2 linked regions of the Aliamphritea hakodatensis genome follow. The protein of the gene in region 1 interacts with the protein of each later gene in a pairwise test. Links are inferred from orthologs where the notes say so. Each region holds a gene or a part of one and is shown on either strand. Other genes may lie near its edges. The genes, in order: recJ and PCI15_RS14445.

Evidence for each region.
Region 2: the proteins of recJ (region 1) and PCI15_RS14445 interact in binary tests that used the Escherichia coli proteins (3 or more experiments, as listed by UniProt). The link is inferred for Aliamphritea hakodatensis from one-to-one orthologs.

Annotation. Positions count from the first base shown.
Region 1 is NZ_AP025281.1:669,204-678,819, reverse strand. The notes cover bases 4,578-7,497. They hold recJ (single-stranded-DNA-specific exonuclease RecJ), read right to left. Parts: upstream 6,945-7,497; coding sequence 5,211-6,944; downstream 4,578-5,210. Other genes in these bases: PCI15_RS03025 (YdcF family protein), read right to left, coding at 6,950-7,497; PCI15_RS03035 (hypothetical protein), read right to left, coding at 4,991-5,179; PCI15_RS03040 (methyl-accepting chemotaxis protein), read left to right, coding at 4,578-4,950. Also shown: PCI15_RS03060 (metallophosphoesterase), read right to left, coding at 1-81; PCI15_RS03055 (DUF1249 domain-containing protein), read right to left, coding at 74-514; PCI15_RS03050 (NUDIX domain-containing protein), read right to left, coding at 596-1,210; PCI15_RS03045 (EAL domain-containing protein), read right to left, coding at 1,285-3,075; more of PCI15_RS03040, read left to right, coding at 3,319-4,577; more of PCI15_RS03025, read right to left, coding at 7,498-7,771; thrC (threonine synthase), read right to left, coding at 8,070-9,461; PCI15_RS03015 (homoserine dehydrogenase), read right to left, coding at 9,481-9,616. UniProt on the Escherichia coli protein: Single-stranded-DNA-specific exonuclease.
Region 2 is NZ_AP025281.1:3,133,280-3,142,854, forward strand. What follows is about bases 3,047-5,925. They hold PCI15_RS14445 (DNA topoisomerase III), read right to left. Parts: upstream 5,534-5,925; coding sequence 3,560-5,533; downstream 3,047-3,559. Other genes in these bases: PCI15_RS14440 (type 1 glutamine amidotransferase domain-containing protein), read left to right, coding at 3,047-3,435; PCI15_RS14450 (glutathione S-transferase N-terminal domain-containing protein), read right to left, coding at 5,658-5,925. Outside these bases: PCI15_RS14425 (DUF1826 domain-containing protein), read right to left, coding at 1-599; GTP cyclohydrolase FolE2, read right to left, coding at 596-1,564; PCI15_RS14435 (LysR family transcriptional regulator), read right to left, coding at 1,711-2,628; more of PCI15_RS14440, read left to right, coding at 2,746-3,046; more of PCI15_RS14450, read right to left, coding at 5,926-6,020; PCI15_RS14455 (TIGR04211 family SH3 domain-containing protein), read left to right, coding at 6,360-6,929; PCI15_RS14460 (Crp/Fnr family transcriptional regulator), read right to left, coding at 6,971-7,456; PCI15_RS14465 (GrxA family glutaredoxin), read left to right, coding at 7,779-8,048; PCI15_RS14470 (hypothetical protein), read left to right, coding at 8,092-8,247; PCI15_RS14475 (HIT domain-containing protein), read right to left, coding at 8,350-8,799; PCI15_RS14480 (GNAT family N-acetyltransferase), read left to right, coding at 8,982-9,575.

The sequences.
Region 1 (9,616 bases):
CTGGTGCCGATACAGTTGTGAGGGATCATTCTGCAAATGACAGTCCGTCACCTGCACCAGTTTTACGGTTGGATTAATCAAAAGAAAATACGGCTTCGGTTACATGACCATGATTCAGGCAGTGGTTAAGCCATTCACCAAGGTACTGATTTAATTGTGCTTTTTCATCAGGGTGGCGCATATCCATATTCGGATACTGATAAACACCACGCAACTGCTTCCCCCGGACAATACAGATAACTTCAGCCGCACGGGCGTCATGGTACATTCTTACCAGCAAACAGGGTGCTTTCAGCCAGTCATGCGCAAGCAAATGGCTGACCCGTACCGTGGTTGTATAGGTAAAGCGCTCTTCAACCTGTAAACGGACCGCGCTGTGCTGGTCCTGCCAGTGAATTTCAAACTCACGCTCATCGCAGTTATCAAAATCCGGCAGCAAACGCATGAGACGCACGTAGTTCGCCTCACAATCAGCCATCTGCTTTACAATATCCGGTATATAACGTCTGCGCATAAATTCGCTTATCTGATTGATTGTTCTTCACCGCCAGAAATATCTGACAACATCAGGCATAAAATGCTGAAAGCCACTAAATTACCGCCAGGTTTGCAGCACTTTATCTAAATTCAGCTGCAACCACTGCAATGCAATAATGGTTCCGGCATTATCGATTACCCCTCGCGCAACCAGAGCCCCTGCCTCTTCCAAGGGTATCACATGTACTTTAATATCTTCGCCTTCGTCTTCCAGCCCGTGCAAACCACCAAGCGTGGTAGCATCAACCCGGGCACAAAAGAGATCAACATATTCATCACACCCGCCAACACTCGGGGAGTAACGTGTTATCGGCAGCAGATCCTTGATAATAGCACCTGCTTCCTCAACTGCCTCCCGGATGGCCACATCCTGAGCAGTTTCACCCGGCTCGACCATCCCGGCCACTAACTCAAGCAGCCAGGGGCTGGGCGATTTATCCACCGCGCCGATCCGAAACTGCTCAATCAGCACCACTGCCTTCTGCAGAGGATCAAATAACAGCACACAAACCGCATCACCCCGGTGCAGCAACTCCCGCTGAATACTGATGTTCCCACCGGCAAACCGTGCATGACGGATCTGCAACTCAGATACCTTAAAAAAACCCCGGTATAGGGTTTTACTGGCGATGATTTCAACATCATCACGTGAAAAGCCTGGCTGCCAGGTCATAGGATCACCCCGAATAATTATCAGGAAGTTACTGTAACACAGGATGCCAAACCGATAAGTAAAACCACAATAAGCTAAACGCGGGCCAGCTCACCTTCAGCGCTGCTCAGTCTGCGACGGCGGGACACGAAAACATAACTGCCATCCGCTTTTTTTGCCTGTTTCTTCGCCTGTGCGGCCAACTCTGCAACCTCATGATAACTGAGACATGAGTAAGGATCAGGGTGTACAACACCGACAGACAAACTGAGAACAGGGAAAAAACTTGATTCACCGGACCGACCCTGAGACCAGACACCGCCCTGCTCCAGATCCTGCGGGCTATAGTATTCACGTACAGAAAGATCAAACTCAGCAATGATACTTTGGCAGCGGGACAGCCAGTCTTCACAGCGGAACACCACCACAAAATCATCGCCGCCCACATGCCCTGTAAAATTATCACCGCTGGCAAACCGGGTTAACAGGCTGCCCAGTTGCTGAATCAGCAAGTCACCTTTTACGTATCCGTAAGCATCATTAAACGGTTTGAAATAGTTAATATCAAAATACGCTACCCGAAAATCATCTGTACGCTTCAGCAAGCTGTCAATCTCCCTGCTGATCGGGACGTTACCCGGCAACAGGGTAAGCGGATTAGCATAACGGGCATTGCGGATTTTTAACTCAGTAATTTTTTTCAGCAGATCGCGGACATCTCCCAACCCCAGATATAACCCGTTCCGGGTAATTACCAACCCCTGATTCAGATACACCGCATCCTGCTCGGTGACCATCTGCGACACATTTTCCAGTGACATATCACTTTCAATGATCAACGCATCGTCCATCATAACGGACACTGGCTTCTGCTCGTACAGCGCCCGGCCATACTGTGTCGAAAACAGCTCCAGCAGCTTCGCGCGGGTAATAGTCCCCACAGGTCTGCCATCTTCCAAAACCGCCAAAGCATTATAGGCCGGGTTGTCCCTGAACAGACGGCTGGCCAGTTGTAATTCGTCACTTTGCGCCAGAGATGGTGCCGGCTGAACCAGCACAGAGGCAGTCTCAGCCATATCAGGGTCCAGATCCCCCCTTGGCCGTTTCGGCAACCAGGCATATTCCTGCGGAGCATCCACAGGACGTTGTGTGGGCCGCCCCAGATAAAACCCCTGCCCGATTGTTACACCCAGCTCCTTCAGCGTCAGCAATTCCGACTGGGTTTCAATTCCTTCGGCAATGATTGAGCAACCGATCCCGTTAGCGATGCCGCAGATAGATTTTACAAACTGGCGTTTGATCGGCTCACGGTCAACATTATGGACAAAATGTTTATCAATTTTGACGATATTCGGCTGCAGCTCAGACCACAGTTTCAGGCCCGAATAGCCGCTGCCAAGATCGTCTATGGCGATATTAAATCCCATCCCCCTGTAATGCTGAACCGCCTCAAGTGTCAGACCATACTGATCAAAAGGATGCTGTTCAGATAACTCGATGACGATTGCCTGCTGAGGTATGTCCAGCGCGGCCAGCATATCAGCCGTTAAACCTTTCTGATGCTCCGGCGTCCCCAGTAAGGAAGCACTGATATTCAGGAACAGCTTGCCTCCAATGTTCAGCTCAGCAAAACGCTGCAGTGACAGGCGCCGGCAGCTCAGTTCAAGGGTGTGCAACAGGCCACAGCGAATAGCGGTCTGAAACAGGCTGTCCGGTGAATACAGAACACTGCCTTCCGGCCCGCGGATCAGCGCTTCATGCCCGATTGTTTCCCCGTTTCTCAGATCAACAATCGGCTGAAAATGCGGAAACAGATTATCCCCGGCAATCAGGCTGCGCAGCAATTGCTCTTCATAATCAATATTTAAGGTCGTACTCAGGCCCATAAAAACTACTCTGGCATCTTTGTTTGTCGCACAACTTAAATTTCACAGATGACAAACAGATGACAAATCACATTGCTGTCACCGGATAACTGCCCATTCAGAGCTTCAACTAATGGATAAGATTAACTTTGCCACTTTTTGATTAGGCTCAAGTGATACAACCCGAATTAATGTCACTGTGTTGTTTCCGCCAGACAATATCCTGTGCAACTTAGCCATGAACCAGAACAGGGGATCGTGATCATGCTCTCCCGAATATCCATTTCCACGCGTATATGGCTACTGCCAGCCTTACTCATCCTGATTTTTTCCGGTGTATATATTCAGGATACTTTCCTGCTGAAAGAGAACCTGCTGGCCGCCAAGAAAGACCGCCTTCAGGGGCTGGTGACCACTGCCCACGCAATACTTGGTGACTATTACCAGCGCAGTCAGAACCAGGAAATGACCGAACCCCAGGCACAGCAGGAAGCCAGCCGGATCATCAGCCAGCTACGTTACGATGATAACCAGTACTTCTGGATAAATGATCTCCAGCCACAGATCATCATGCATCCGATCAAACCTGCTCTTAACGGCAAAGACGCCTCCGCAATCAAAGATAAGCAGGGCAAGTTACTCTTTGTAGCCTTTGTGGATGTGGTCCGCAAAGACGGTGCCGGCTTTGTAGATTACTTCTGGGCCGCCCCTGACGGTTCAGAAGATCAGCTACCCAAGCTGTCCTTCGTCAAAGGCTTTGCCCCCTGGGGCTGGATGGTAGGCAGTGGTATCTATGTCGATGACATCGATGAGCAGTTCACCTCAATCCTGAGCCAGCGGCTGATTTTTCTGGCCACCGCACTGGTGATAATCATTGCGCTGTGCCTGCTGATAAGCCGCAGCATTATCAGACCGCTCAACCAGACAACCGCAGCCATGAAGGATATTGCCCAGGGGGAAGGTAACCTCACTGTTCGTTTACCGGTTAAAACATCTGACGAACTGGGCGTACTGGCAGCCACATTCAATACTTTTGTGGAACGCATTCATCAGACCGTCGTACAGGTTAAAGTTTACGGCGATGAACTGGTGACTGCCTCACACTCACTGGCAGATATCACTGAACAGACCAATACCAGCATCACGACCCACCAGCAGGAAACACAGAACATGGCTGAGGCGGTTCGTGAAATGAACCATACCGTTCAGGAAGTCGCCGGTAATGCATCAGAAGCGGCACACTCAGTCAGCGCTGTACGCAACCAGGCAATGGCCGGGCAGGAAGTCGTCAAAGCCAGCATCAGTGCTACTCATAATCTGGCCAAATCAGTGGATAAAGCCGTCACCAGCATCCAGACGCTGGAAAGCGATGTGGAAAATATTGGCGGTATACTCGACGTTATCCGCTCGATTGCCGATCAGACCAACCTTCTTGCCCTGAATGCTGCCATCGAAGCCGCACGGGCCGGGGAACAGGGCCGTGGCTTTGCCGTGGTTGCCGATGAAGTCAGGGTACTGGCCAAACGGACCCAGGAATCAACAGAAGAAATTCAGGCCATGATTGAACAACTTCAAAGCGGGGCTCACAATACAGTTACCGTTATTCAGACCGGCAGAAACCAGGCTGAAATCAGTGTTCAGGAATCAGAACAGGCAGGGGCAACGCTCAGTGCAATTACGCAGGAAATTCTCAGTGTTGCGGACATGAACACCCAGATAGCCAGTGCCACCGAACAGCAAAGCTCAACCGTCAGCACCATCACCCATAATGTGGATACTATGCATCAGGCATTCGGCCAGACCACAAAAGGCGCCAGTAAGGTTACCAGCGCCAGTGAGCAACTCAACCAGTTGGCTGACAATATCCACAAACTGCTGGGGCAGTTCAAAATTTAATGATCAGGCAGTGCTGCCGGCATCTGCTGGCAGCCATGACTCACAACTTACAGGCACCGCCAAGACAATCATCAAAATCCATGTTTTCAATCTCGTCGCGTTCAGCCTGGGCATGCTGAAGACGCACCAGCAAATCCAGCTCTTCGGGGCTGGCAGCCTGTTCCTGAATACCGGCTTTGGCAAAAACGCCCAGCAATGTATTTAATTCCTGCAAACTGAAATCATTCATCCGGATATTCCCTGTTGTATGTTTGTAGACATCAGGCCAGCGGCAACAGATGATCAATCATCAGCTGTACATTACGCTGCCCCCGGAACTCATTCACATCCAGGCGGTATACTGCCCGCACTTTCTGAATACTCTGATCCGGCCAGCATTTAGTATCAGCATTAAAGTGGATGCCGTCCACCGCAATGCCGCTCTCAGGATCCATTAACACCACTTTAAGGTGCCGCTGTCCGACAATACGCTGCTGAATTAATGAAAACTCACCATCAAACAATGGCTCCGGAAAGTGCTGCCCCCAGGGCCCGCCTTCCCTCAGAAGCTCAGCTGTCTGAAGCGTAAAATCCTGACCGCTCAGCGCCCCGTCAGTCAGGACGGAATGCTGTAACTGTTCGGCGCTCATTTGCCGGCGCACCTCAGCATCAAAGGCGGCCTGAAATGCATCCAGCTGATCCGCGACGATCGTCATTCCCGCCGCCATTGCATGACCACCAAACTTTTTCAGTAACTGGGGATGCTTAGCGGCGACAGCATCCAGTCCGTCCCGGATATGAAACCCGGCCACAGAACGGGCTGAACCTTTCAGCTCACCGTCATCACCGGCGGCGAAAGCAACCACCGGGCGATTGAGCTTCTCTTTAATTCTGGAAGCTAAGATACCTATCACCCCCTGATGCCAGTCTTCCTGAAACAGGCAGACGCCAAACGGCAACTCAGCATCATCAAGCTCCAGTTTATCCAGTAACGTCAGCGCCTGTTGCTGCATCTCCTGCTCAATACCACGGCGTTCCTGGTTTAGCTCATCCAGCTGCACCGCCAGCGCCCGGGCCCGGTCGGGGTCGTTGCACAGCAAGCATTCAATTCCAACCGACATATCATCCAGCCGGCCGGCAGCATTCAGGCGGGGCGCCAGCGCAAATCCCAGATCCGATGCCACCAGGTTATGCCGGGACCGCCCACTGATATCCAGCAAGGCCAAAATGCCTGGGCGGGCCTGGCCTGCCCGGATTCGCTGCAAACCCTGATGCACCAAAATGCGGTTATTCTCTTCCAGCGGCACCACATCTGCCACGGTCCCCAGAGCTACCAGGTCCAGTAAACTGCCAAGATTTGGCATGGGGATATTCTGTCCCGCGAACCAGCCCTGCTGTTGCAATAACCGGCGCAATGCCGCCATGACATAAAAGATTACGCCGACACCGCAGGTAGACTTTTCAGAAAAATCACAGCCTGGCTGGTTAGGATTAACAATCGCACAGGCATCCGGAAGGACTGCGCCGGGTAAATGATGATCGGTGATGATGACATCAATTCCGGCCTCATTGGCAGCCGTCACCCCGGTAACACTGGAAATACCATTATCCACGGTAACAATCAGATCCGGCGCGCGCTGCGCCGCAACCGCCACAATCTCCGGACTGAGCCCATAACCGTATTCAAACCGGTTAGGCACCAGATAATCCACACGCCGGGCACCCATCATCCCCAGCGCCAGCATGCCTAACGCTGTGCTCGTGGCACCGTCACAGTCAAAATCCCCAACAATGAGAATACTCTGCTGATGCATAACGGCCTGTGCCAAACGCTGAGCAGCATCATCAAGGCCCCGAATGTTCTGACCATTCTGTAACTGATTAAGCTGCCGCCCTAACCGGTCAGCATCGAACAGACCACGGCTGGCATAAATCCGTGCCAGCAGAGGATGTACCTGATTAAAGACAGCGCCATCCGCGTTCACATCACGGCGACGGATTAATAATTCTGACATAACACCTAAATACTCAACGCTTGCGTTTGCCCGCTCATAACATCTTCTGCGGGAAACCATTCTTCGGTTTTACCCGTTGCATAATAAGCCAGCAAGCCAATCCATTCACGCACTGCCGTTCCCAGGTTACCAAGGTTATCCGCCAAGTCGAACCTGACGCTGTCAAACTCGAACGGTTGAGAATAATAATCCACCGGATAAGGAATGACCTTCCAGCCCTGCTGGCGGTATATACCGACAGAACGCGGCATATGGAAAGCAGAGGTCACTAACAGCCAGCCATCCCCCTGATCTATACTGCTTGCCTGAGGCAGTACTTGTCCGGAATAGAGCGCATTTTCATACGTATTGCGTGACTGTCGCTCATAAATAATATTTTCAGACAAACTGAACTCTTCCAGCCATGCCTTAACTGTATCAGCTCCACGGTATTCCGGCTTCAGCACCGAACTGGAACCGCCGGTAAAAATAATAGGTTTATCCGGAAAACGCTTCAGCATGCCCGGTAACGTCATCACCCGGTCTGCGCCTTCTGAAAACTGCGGCTGCCCCCAGATACTGCTCAGTTCAGCATTTTCACCGCCCCCGAGCACAATCACGCCGGCAATATTATCAGGTATTTTCCCGGGCTGGCTGAAACGGTTTTCCAACGGCTGCAATAATAAATTTCCCACCGGATAGACGGTCAGAACAATCAGACTCAGCACCGTCAGGAAAGTAATTTTTTTCCAGCTAAACAACATTGAAACAACAAGAAGCAAAACAATAAAATTCCCCGGGTTAGCCAATGCCCAGAAAATTTTTGAAAGATTAAAAAACGTATCCAAAGCCCCATCTCCACCAACAGCAAATCCCTGACAATTTTCCTTTTTCGGTTAGTCTACCTGCTCCCAGATACAGTGACATCCTGATGATCAGCCGCGCCGGCATGCTCCCTTCCGGTTCCCACAGATAACTGATCCTGCCTGCTTATTTAATACACCACTCACGAAAGAAACACGAATGTTTTCAAATAATTAATAGTAATTCAGCAACATTTACCGAAGCACCGGGATACAGCGGATAAAAACGCACAAAAAAACCCGTAACAGTTGCCTGTTACGGGTTTGAATAACACTTCAGAATTTATGCAGTGACCTTCTTCGCCACAAATTCCTGAACGGTTGTCAGTTCATTCGGCAGCACCGTCATGCGTTCTTCACGCTCAAACAGGTCCGCCATATGTTCTGGCAATTCCGGCGCCTGCAAACCGGCTTTTAACACGGCTTCCGGGAACTTAACCGGGTGCGCTGTCGACAGTACAATCATTGGCACACTTTCATCGCGGCGACACTTACGGGCAGCTGCAACACCGATAGCCGTATGCGGGTCCAGCAGATAACCGGTATCAGCATGCACCTCGGTGATCAGTTGACAGGTTGAATCATCGTCACAGGCATGGCTGTCAAACAGCTCACGGACAGCTTCCCAGCGGGACGCATCCAGCTGAACAGATTCTGTTTTAAAACGGTCCATGAGATCACTAATAGCAGCACCGTCACGGCCATAGACATCAAACAGCAACCGTTCGAAGTTAGACGAGACCATGATATCCATCGACGGAGACAGGGTATGAACCAGCTCGCCCTTGCTCATGTCGTTATCAGCAATTACCCGGTGCAGAATGTCATTACGGTTCGTTGCCACAACCAACTGGCTGATTGGCAGTCCCATCTGCTTGGCAATATAACCGGCAAAAATATCACCGAAGTTACCGGTTGGGACTGAGAACGCAACTTCACGGTGCGGACCGCCCACAGCCAGTGCAGCCGAGAAGTAGTAAACGATCTGCGCCATGATGCGCGCCCAGTTAATGGAGTTAACCGCGCCCAGCTTACGGCCGTTCAGGAATCCCTGATCCGCAAAGCTGTCTTTAACCATCTGCTGGCAATCATCAAAGTTACCTTCCAGGGCGATGTTGTGCACATTGTCCGTCAGAATACTGGTCATCTGCTTACGCTGAACTTCTGAAACCCGGTTGTAAGGGTGCAGAATGAAAATATCCAGATTATTGCTGTGACGGCAGCCTTCAATGGCAGCAGAACCGGTATCACCGGAGGTCGCCCCCATAATCACCAGACGCTCATTACGCTGCTGCAGGACAAAGTCCATCAGACGTCCCAGCAACTGCAGAGCAAAATCTTTAAATGCCAGGGTCGGGCCATGGAAAAGCTCCAGCACCCACTCATTAGTATTCAGCTCTTTCAGCGGCGCAACCGCTGTATGGTTAAAACCTGCATAGGTTTCATCAACCATGCGTTTAAAGTCGGCATCATCAATGCACCCGGCCACAAACGGCTGCACAACCTTATAAGCCAGATCCGCATAAGACAGGCCCGCCCAGGAAGCAATCTCTTCCTTCGAGAAGGTCGGCAGTTTTTCAGGCACATACAAACCGCCATCACTGGCCAGACCTGCAAGTAACACATCAGCAAAATCCAGTGCCGGTGCTTGTCCACGTGTTGAGATATATTTCACGGTTATGACTTCCTAAAACTTAAGCTTCGAAGTGTTCAACACGGATACGGGTCACCGTACCGTCGATGTCAGCAGAGGCTTCGATCTTAGCAATGGCCTCATTCATCTGCTGTTCCTTCACTTCCTGAGTCAGGATAATGATAGGCACCAGTTGC
Region 2 (9,575 bases), 2.5 Mb from region 1 along the record:
GCAAAATCAAAACTGAGAAACACCCGGGGGTCTTCAGGGCTGGCCGCCGGCGAACGGTGAACAATGCCCCGTCCTTCATTTTGCCACCAGCCATCGCCCTTCAGGAGCACCACACTGTACGGTGGGACGAAGTGTTCTGCTGCAGTATCAGACCCGGCCACAGCCTGTTCCCGCCATTCGGTGGTGGCACCGGTATAGGTCGTTACCAGCCGGCAGGGCACCTTATCAACATGAAACTTCGGACACATGGCCTGCTGCAAGACCTGCAGGCGTACGCCAATACGGGGCAGATCAAACAGACAACTGAACATGTCAGCCAGCAGCGCCACATCCTCAGTAAAGGCAGCCTTGTCCGGATGCTCCGGCAATACATCATTCAGCCAGTCTGCAACTTCCGGTTCAGACAGCACGCTGGACTTACTGGTGAAATGACACTCAGATCCGGCCAGAAACCGGGCATAGTTCAGTACGGCCTGTTCAGCCTGCCGCTGCCAGTACACCAGATTCAGTTCCGGCCGGTAGATCTCACTGAGAATAACCGGCTGGTTGCCGCTGCACACATGGGCCGGCTGTGCAGGCAAAGCCAGTGCCGCGGTCATCTGCGAACCTCTTTATTAGCCGGTTGTGCGCTCAGGCCGGGCGCTGTCCAGTGAGCTTTAGCTACCGCATCATGCCCGTGCAAACTTTCAAAATGACGCACCTGCACGGTTGCCAACGAATACTCACACACGGCATCGAGAATCCGCCGGCTGGCATCTTCCACATACATCAGATTGCTGCCGTTACGCAGTGCAAAAGCCTGTTCATCGGCGCGTTTCACAAAGGTCTGCACCGGGGTTTGCAAGGCGGACTCAATCCGGTCAATCAGCGTTATCAAACCAAAATTTGACGCCCGCCCCGGCACTCCGACCGGCACTCCGACCGACACCCGCGCCACACTGCGCTGGCTGTGTGGTGTGGCGACACTGCCTTCTTTCATCAGCCACTGGCTGACTTCAGCAATATCAGGCCGGAAGTCACCGGCAAAGGCATCATTAAAATGTTCACTCAGCGCCTGACGGGACAGCGCCGCCGAGCAGGGACAGGTTGAGGAATAGGCAACTTCAACCGTCGCAGACAGGGTGGCATAGCCGTCTTTATCCGTACTGGCAGACAACTCTACACCGTAGCCCTGCCAACCTGCCGCCTGTTTAGTCAGCAACGCAGGACGTGACAATAATAAATCAAACCGCAGCGTAAGCGCCGCCTGATCTGAGTGACAGTCTTCATGGCTGTGCACACATGCCTGTAAACAGTGCAGTACCGCCGGCACAGTCAGTGGCGCTTCCGTCAGCGCCATCAGGGCATGGTATAGCCGGGACATATGGATGCCTTTGCGTGCACCTTCCCCTCCGGGAAGATCGATTCCCAGATCAGCCGACGCGGTCACAGGAATGGCTTCCTGCGCGGAATCAGAGGTCAGTATTTGTAAGGGCAGTCTGATATTTTCCATACCCACCCAGTCCAGAGAGTGGCTGTGGGATGGTAACAGATGGCGGGCAGTATCCGGCAGAGAGGCGTTCAAGCAATGGCTCCTGAAATATAAAAAGAAAATCTATCGGTTACTGCCTCAGATCATCACAGATGTCGGCAAGCGCAGTAACCGGACTGCATTATTTTGTTATGTTATAACAATTCTTTTTATATCTACAAGCACGATTTCTCTGCAAATTACACACTCAGTAACCGCTGATGTTCCAGAGCGGCATAATGCAACTTCAGAAAATCCAGCAGTACTCTGAGTTTTTTGGTTTTCGCAGCGCCCGGCGCAAACACTCCGTAGACTTCAATATCGTTAAGCCGGTAATCATCCAGTACTGACTCCAGCGTGCCACCGTGGATTTTCGGCGCGGCATCATAGGCGGGAATCCGCCCCAGCCCGTGGCCGCCTTCAACAAACGCGGTACGGGCAGCTGCGTTATTGGTCGAAATATCCCCCTGCGGCCGGATGCTGAAAGAGCGCTCCCCTTTGCGCAGTTCCAGGCTGCCTGGCGACAGCTGGTACATCACCCAGTTATGGCGGCTGAGATCTTCCGGTGACTGTGGCCTGCCATGTTTACGAAAATAAGCCGGCGAGCCGCAGATATGGGTTTTCAGCACCGCCAGCTGCACTGCCTGTAAAGACGAATCCGCCAGCGGTGCCCCCCTGATTGCCAGATCAATGCCTTCTTCCAGAATATTCACCACCTGATCCGCCAGTACGATATCAAGCTCAATCCTTGGGTAGCGCTGCTTAAACTCATTCAGTGCCGGGACAATAATCTGCAGCCCCATATTTACCGGGCAAGTAATCTTCAGTAAGCCTTCCGGCACCTGTCTGAAGTTTTCCATCTGCTGCTGTGCTGAAGCGGCCTGTTCAGTGATGGTTTTACAGTAGGCATAATAACTGCGGCCCTCATCGGTCAGAGATAATGAGCGGGTTGAGCGGTTGAGTAATTGCACGCCTAACTGGCGTTCAAGCTTTTTTATATGATAACTCACCACACCGCGGGACAGCCCCATATGACGGGCAGCCGCGCTGAAACTGCCCCGGCCTGCTACGTGGGCAAACACCACCATACTCTTGAGCTGTTCAAAAGAGAGATCCATAAAGCCGCCTTTGTATTAATTATTAAAACAAAGTTACCAATTTTATAACCATTATGTAATGAAGCTGATTAATTCATACTGCAGATATTCTGGTTTCTTACTTGAAGGACACTGTTTATGTCACAGTTAAATATTCTTATGGTGCTAACTTCCCACTCTGAACTGGGCAATACCGGCGAGAAAACCGGCTTCTGGGTAGAAGAGTTCGCCGCACCTTACTATGTGTTTGCGGATGCCGGCGTAAATATCACCCTTGCATCACCCACCGGTGGTCAGCCGCCGGTTGATCCTAAAAGTGAACTCCCGGACTTCCAGACTGATGCCACCCGGCGCTTCGCTCAGGATGAAACGGCTCAACAACTACTGGCAGCCACTCTGCCCCTCGGCGATATCAAAGCTGATGATTACGACGGGATATTTTTCCCCGGTGGTCACGGTCCGCTGTGGGATCTGACAGAAGATCAGCATTCAATTGCGCTGATTGAAGCCATGATCCGCAGCAACAAGCCGGTTTCCGCCGTCTGCCATGCCAGCGCCGTATTACTGCATGCAAAAGATGCCACCGGTACGGCAGTGGTTAAAGACCGGGCGGTCACCGGCTTCAGTAACAGTGAAGAAGCGGCTGTACAGTTAACCGACATCGTTCCGTTTTTACTGGAAGATGCATTACTCGCTGCCGGTGCGGAATATCAGAAAGCCGAAGACTGGCACGCCTTTGCCGTACAGGATGGTCTGATCATTACCGGCCAGAACCCTGCAAGTTCTGAACTGGTTGCTGAAAAATTACTGGGACATCTGGACGGCTGAGTTATTTTCTTTTTGCCTGGCCTTCACCTCTTACCTTCACGTCTTAGGTGGTCTGTCATCCCCCCGATATGACCGGTGACAGGTCAGGCCCCCTATTCCGGGCCACCTGCGCTCAGCACTGGCCTCAGGCGGTTGCGGCTTTACGTCGGCGACCTGCTGAAGAGCGGGGCGTTTTAGCCGCTGATTTAGTTGCGGCCCCCTTCGCTTTACCTGTCGTCTTGCGGCGTTTGTAGCTCTTTTTCCGGGCCGGTGCGGCTGCTTTCAGTGAAGCCGGAATCTGCACCCCGGCAGAGCCTTCTACCAGCGTTTTTAAATGTCTCATCAAGGGTTGCATGAACCCGTCGTAGCTGCTCTGCTTATGACAGATATCATTAAGGGTGGATTCCCAGCGGGCGGTCATATCCGGTGTGGTCGCCGAATCCGGTAAGCAACCGATAAGCGCCTTACCTACCTCTGAAGCCCGAACCGCCTTACCTTCCCGGTACAAAAAACCCCGGGTAAACAGCAGTTCAATAATTCCGGCACGGGTAGCTTCAGTGCCCAGCCCGTCAGTTTCCTTCAGTATCTTGCGGATATCCGGGTCCTGAACATAGCGGGCAATCCCGGTCATCGCCGCCAGCAGAGTGGCGTCGGTGAAATATTTGGGGGGCTGGGTATGCTTTTCTTCCACCTCACCGCGCAGACAGTCAACCACCTGCCCCTGCTGCAGTTCAGGCAACTGCTGATCCTTGCTGGCATCTTTATTCAGTAAATGCTTCCAGCCCAGCTCCAGCGTACGGTGGGCATTACAGACAAACAGACCACCGGCAACCGTTACCTCAGCTTTGGTCTCAAAGTAACTGTACTTAGGCATGAACTGATACAGATAGAAGGTTGCGATCAGGGTATAAATTTTCTTCTCAGTTTCGCTCAGAGACGCAGGCATTTTACGACTGGTGGGAATAATCGCGTGGTGGGCGTCTACTTTGCTGTCATTCCAGGCGGCGCTGCGCCGGCTCAGGTCCAGCATTCCGGACACCTTCTCAAAACTTGGGCAGTTTGCCAGTACAACAGGCATAACATCTTTTGCCAGCCCGTGATGCTCCCGGGGCAGATACCGACTGTCAGAGCGGGGATAGGTAATCAGCTTGTGACGTTCATACAAACTCTGACAGGTATCCAGTACCGCCTTGGCATTCATGCCGAAGCGCTTTGCGGCTTCTATCTGCAGTGAAGAGAGGTTAAAGGGTAGCGGCGCGGCCTGCTGTTTCTGCTTCTGTTCCAGCTTTGTGACGGTGCCCGGTTGGCCGGTAATTCTGGAGGCGACATTCTCCGCCAGCGGCCGGGACAATACCCGCCCTTCTTCATCCTGATAAGGGGCACAGTTTTCACTGGGCTTCCAGCGGGCCTGAAAATCTTCCTGTTTTTCCGTCTGCAAATGGGCGGCTACTTCATAGAATGGCTTCGATACAAAGTCTGCAATGCTCTGGTCCCGCCGGACCACCAGCCCCAAAACCGGTGTCTGTACCCGGCCGACTGACAGTACGCCGCTATAACCGGCCTGCTGTCCGCGTAATGTATAGGCCCGGGTCATATTCATCCCGTACAGCCAGTCCGCCCGGGAACGGGCCAGTGCCGAGACTGAAAGGGGTACAAATTCCTGATTAGAACGCAGTTGCTGCAGTGCCCGGCGCACTGCACTGGCATTCAAGTCACTGATCAGGCAGCGCTGCGTGGCAGCTTTTTTTGCCGCACTGACACCTAAGTAGTTGATGACTTCATCCACCAGCAACTGCCCTTCCCGGTCCGGGTCGCCAACGTGAACCAGTTGATCAGCCTGCTTCACCAGCTTGCGCAAAACACTCAGCTGGCTGCGTGTTTTGCTGCGCGGCTGCAGCTTCCACTGTTCAGGCACAATGGGTAAATGCTCAAAACGCCACTGTTTATACTGGGGGTCATAGTGATCCGGTTCAGCCTGCTCCAGCAAATGTCCGAGGCACCAACTGACAACATCGCCGTTGCCCAGCCGGATGAATCCCTGATCTTTGCTGTGCGGTTTTGGCAGAACGTCAGCCAATGCCCGTGCCAGACTGGGTTTTTCGGCAATGTATAAAATCATAAATAGCTCAACCGGATACTTTACTGGCTAAATATACAGTTAAGCATTCTGTTACGGCAAGCCCCGTGAGCCACAGACACAAAAAAAGCAGCCACTGGCTGCTTTTTTCTCACCGCAAAGCGGCTTATTTTACGTAGTTCTGTTCCAGATACTGAATAATGTCACCGGACTCATACATCCAGCGCACACCATCCTGCTCTTCAATACGCAGACAAGGCACTTTCAGTTTGCCGCCATTCTGCTCCAGCTCAGTTTTATAATCCTGGTTACGCCGGGCATCCCGCACTTCCACATTCAGGTTAAAACGGCGCATCGCACGGCGAACCTTAACGCAAAAAGGACATGCTTCGTACTGATACAGGGATAAACTGGCTGTCTGCTTATCCAGCTCAGCCTGTTCTTCAGGGCTGCGCTGCATTTTTTTCGGCGGAGTAAGCGCATTCACCAGTAAAATAATACGGCCAAGAATCCAGCGAATAATAAACACTTCTATCTTCCTCAGAGAACAAAAACGGTGGGCGATTCTAGCACACAACAACCCTCTGTGACGATGCCGTAAATCCGCTTAACCGTCAGCACCGGATGCCTGCACGACAAAGCTGAAATAAAACTGAAAATAATAAACAAATGTTCGAACTTTTCCCGGGCACCGAAGTCACAGGCTAAGCTGTACAGGGATGAGACAAAATTAAAATTATTTACCCGGGGGTCTGCACCCTGCGAAACGAAGGACAATACCGTTCCCGTCAGCAGGCACCCGATAAAACCAATACAAGCTTGCAGCCCTGTTATGCAGCAAGAGCAGAATACGAGTTACGGTGCCACCATGCGTTTATTGATTGCTTCCTGTTTTACCCTGGTTTCTCTTTTCAGCCTGAACACTCAGGCAGCCTATATAAGTGATGATGTTTTTACCTATTACCACGGCGGCCCCAGTGATCAGTACAGGATCACCGGCCGGATCCGCAGCGGCACCAGCATCACCATACTGGACCGCAATAAAGACAGCGGTTACGTAAAAATCAAAACCGCTTCAGGGCGTACCGGCTGGTTGCCCGGCGCTAACGTCAGCGAAGGCTCAAGCATGTCGGTCCGCTTTCCCCAGCTGGAAGAAAAACTGGGTAAAAGTAATGCCATGATCACCCAGCAGAATGAGGTTATTCAGTCACTGAAGCAACAAACTGTGGGTCTGCAGCAGCAAAATAAAGAATATGCTGACACCATTGCCAAACTGGAGCTGGAAATTTCCAGCCTGAACCGCTCCATAAACAGCATGGATGATTCAAACCTGATGCGCTGGTTTACCTACGGCGGGCTGGTTGCATTCGGCGGTCTGGTACTGGGTCTGATTATCCCGCTGATTCCGCGCCGCAAGAAACGTCCGGACGTGTGGTAAGGATAAATCCAGATAAAGTCTTCAGATGCAAAAAACCGCCGTTATCCGGCGGTTTCTGTACTTAACTGATCAATACAGCCGGCCAGTTCGCAATCTCCGTCACGCAGACGTCTGCTCAGATCACGGGCCATGTTCATAAATATAAGCATGTACTGCTCGGCATCCTGCTGATAAAGCGAAAACAACTGATCGGCCTTGATTTCAATCGCATGGCAGTGATCATCAGCGATGACCACACCGCTGCGTGGGTAAACCCCAAGCAGGGCCATAGCACCGAAGCATTCTGTCGCCTGAAAACTGCGAATCTTATGCAGGTTGCCATTTCCACTGCCGTGCTTATACAGGGATGCATGGCCTGATACCACGATAAAGGCTGAATCGCCCCGCTCACCTTCGGAGAAAAAAGCCTCTCCCGGCACATGCTCAACGCATTTACAACCGGCAATCAGCATCCGGATACTGTCTTCCCGCAGGCCACCAAATACAGGCATGTTCTGCAATTGCTCAATAGGAATATCTACTGCCACGCGACTACTCAACTTTTCCCGAGACGACATTTTATTATGTCAAACTCGTGACATAATAAACCAAGCAGCGCCACGGTCAAACAGGCACTTTTACTCTTGGTAAAATCAAACGCCCAGCGGGGTTAAAGGTTACATAGCATCCTTTACTCAAACTGGTTGCTATACTGACAATATTGGCGCGGCTTCAGTCCCGGTTTATGGCATACTTCACCGGGTTACAGAGCTAATAACCAATAGCTATGTTTAATATAAACATTCACTATTGGCATACGGGTTAATAAATTGTTTCAATGTCACCCGTTCTTATGAGGAGATTATTTAGATGCAACGTGTGACTATTTTTGGTCGTGAAGGATGCGGATTCTGTGTCCGTGCCAAGCAACTTTGTGAAATCAAAGATTTAGATCATCGCTACATTGATATCCATAAAGAAGGTATCAGCAAAGAAGATCTGGAAAAAACCATCGGTAAACCAGTCACAACTGTTCCTCAGATCTTCCACGGAAAGGAGCACATCGGAGGCTTTACCGAGTTTTCTGCATTAGTCGCTGAGCTTGAAGAAGGAAATGAGCTCGAAGGATTCGAGCTGTAAGGAACTGACTAAGCAATAACCGCAATTAACAGCGAGCAAGCCTATGATTACATTATTGTCTTTAGCCGTTTTAGCTTGTCTGTTCGTGATTGGCTATAGCCTCAGAGACCATCTTAAAGGGCACAGCAGCCAACCGCAGGCAATCCGTATTCCTGTCGAAGAGCAACGCCGGCATCCACAGCGCCGCCGTCGCCGTTAGACCTGCAGAAAACGGGCCCGTTCCGAAAAGCCCGGACAACAGAAAAGCGCTCAGTCATGAAGACTCAGCGCTTTTTTTATACCTGCCGATACATCCCGCCGGTTAACTGGCCGCCCGGTTCAGCGCCAGCGCACCTCTGAGTATCACTTCAAGTTTATGCTGTACTTCATACAGCTCTGTTTCAGAATATTGCCGGGACGGTACCGCGCCCCATACAGGCGCAGGCCAGGCGGCATCATCTTCATAACGCACCACATGGTGCACATGTAACTGCGCAACCATATTACCGATAGCCGCCACATTCATTTTTCTGGCGGCAAAAATATCGTGCAGGTTCTCAGCCAGAAAAGAGGATTCATGTATAAGCTGTTGCTGCTCTTCTTCCGGCAAATGATAAATTTCTGTCGCGCCGGCCCGGCGTGGTACCAGAATAAACCAGGGATAGTTGGCATCATTCATCAGCAACAGCCGGCATAGCGGGAAATCACCAATATGAATGCAGTCGGCGGCGAGACGGGGATCCAGTTCAAATTCCAGCTCTAGCTCATCCATCATATATCTCCTTTGTGTAGCAATACCTTAACTCTAGCAGTTGAACAGCCTTCCCGACAGAACTTGTTGACTGTAAAGCAGTTTTTCTCATACTTACCGGTCAGCATCAGACAGAAAGCTGGATTTACCACAACCAACTGACTTACAGTAAGCACACTCCTCCAGCCACCAAACACTGCGCTATGACCACATTCAGTTTTCATAACTCCATCGCTGATATCGGCGAGGAAACCTGGGATGCCCTGGTCCACCGGCCAGACTGCGGACTGGATTATCCGTTTATCCGTTACGGATTCCTGCATGCACTGGAAAGCAGTGGCAGCGTCTCGATCAAAACAGGCTGGCAACCCTTTCATCTGGTCATCAACGATCCGGAACCGGTTGGCGTGATGCCTCTGTATGTCAAACAGCATTCCTATGGCGAATACGTGTTCGACTGGGCCTGGGCAGACGCCTACCAACGTTACGGCCTGGAATATTACCCAAAACTGCTCAACGCCATTCCTTTTACACCGAGCACCGGCCCCCGCCTGTGCCTGTCGGCTGACCTGAGCCCGCCACAGCAGGCAGAGCTGCACCAGGCGGCTGCTCAGGCACTGACACAGGTATGCCGGCAACATAAGCTGTCCGGCTGGCACAGCCTGTTTCTGGACACTGACAGCCTGCCGCTCCTCAGGGGTGACGGGGTTAAGCGCCGCCTGGGCAGCCAGTATCACTGGTTCAATCAGGGTTACCATGACTTTGATGATTTCCTGAGTACCTTCAGTTCCAGAAAG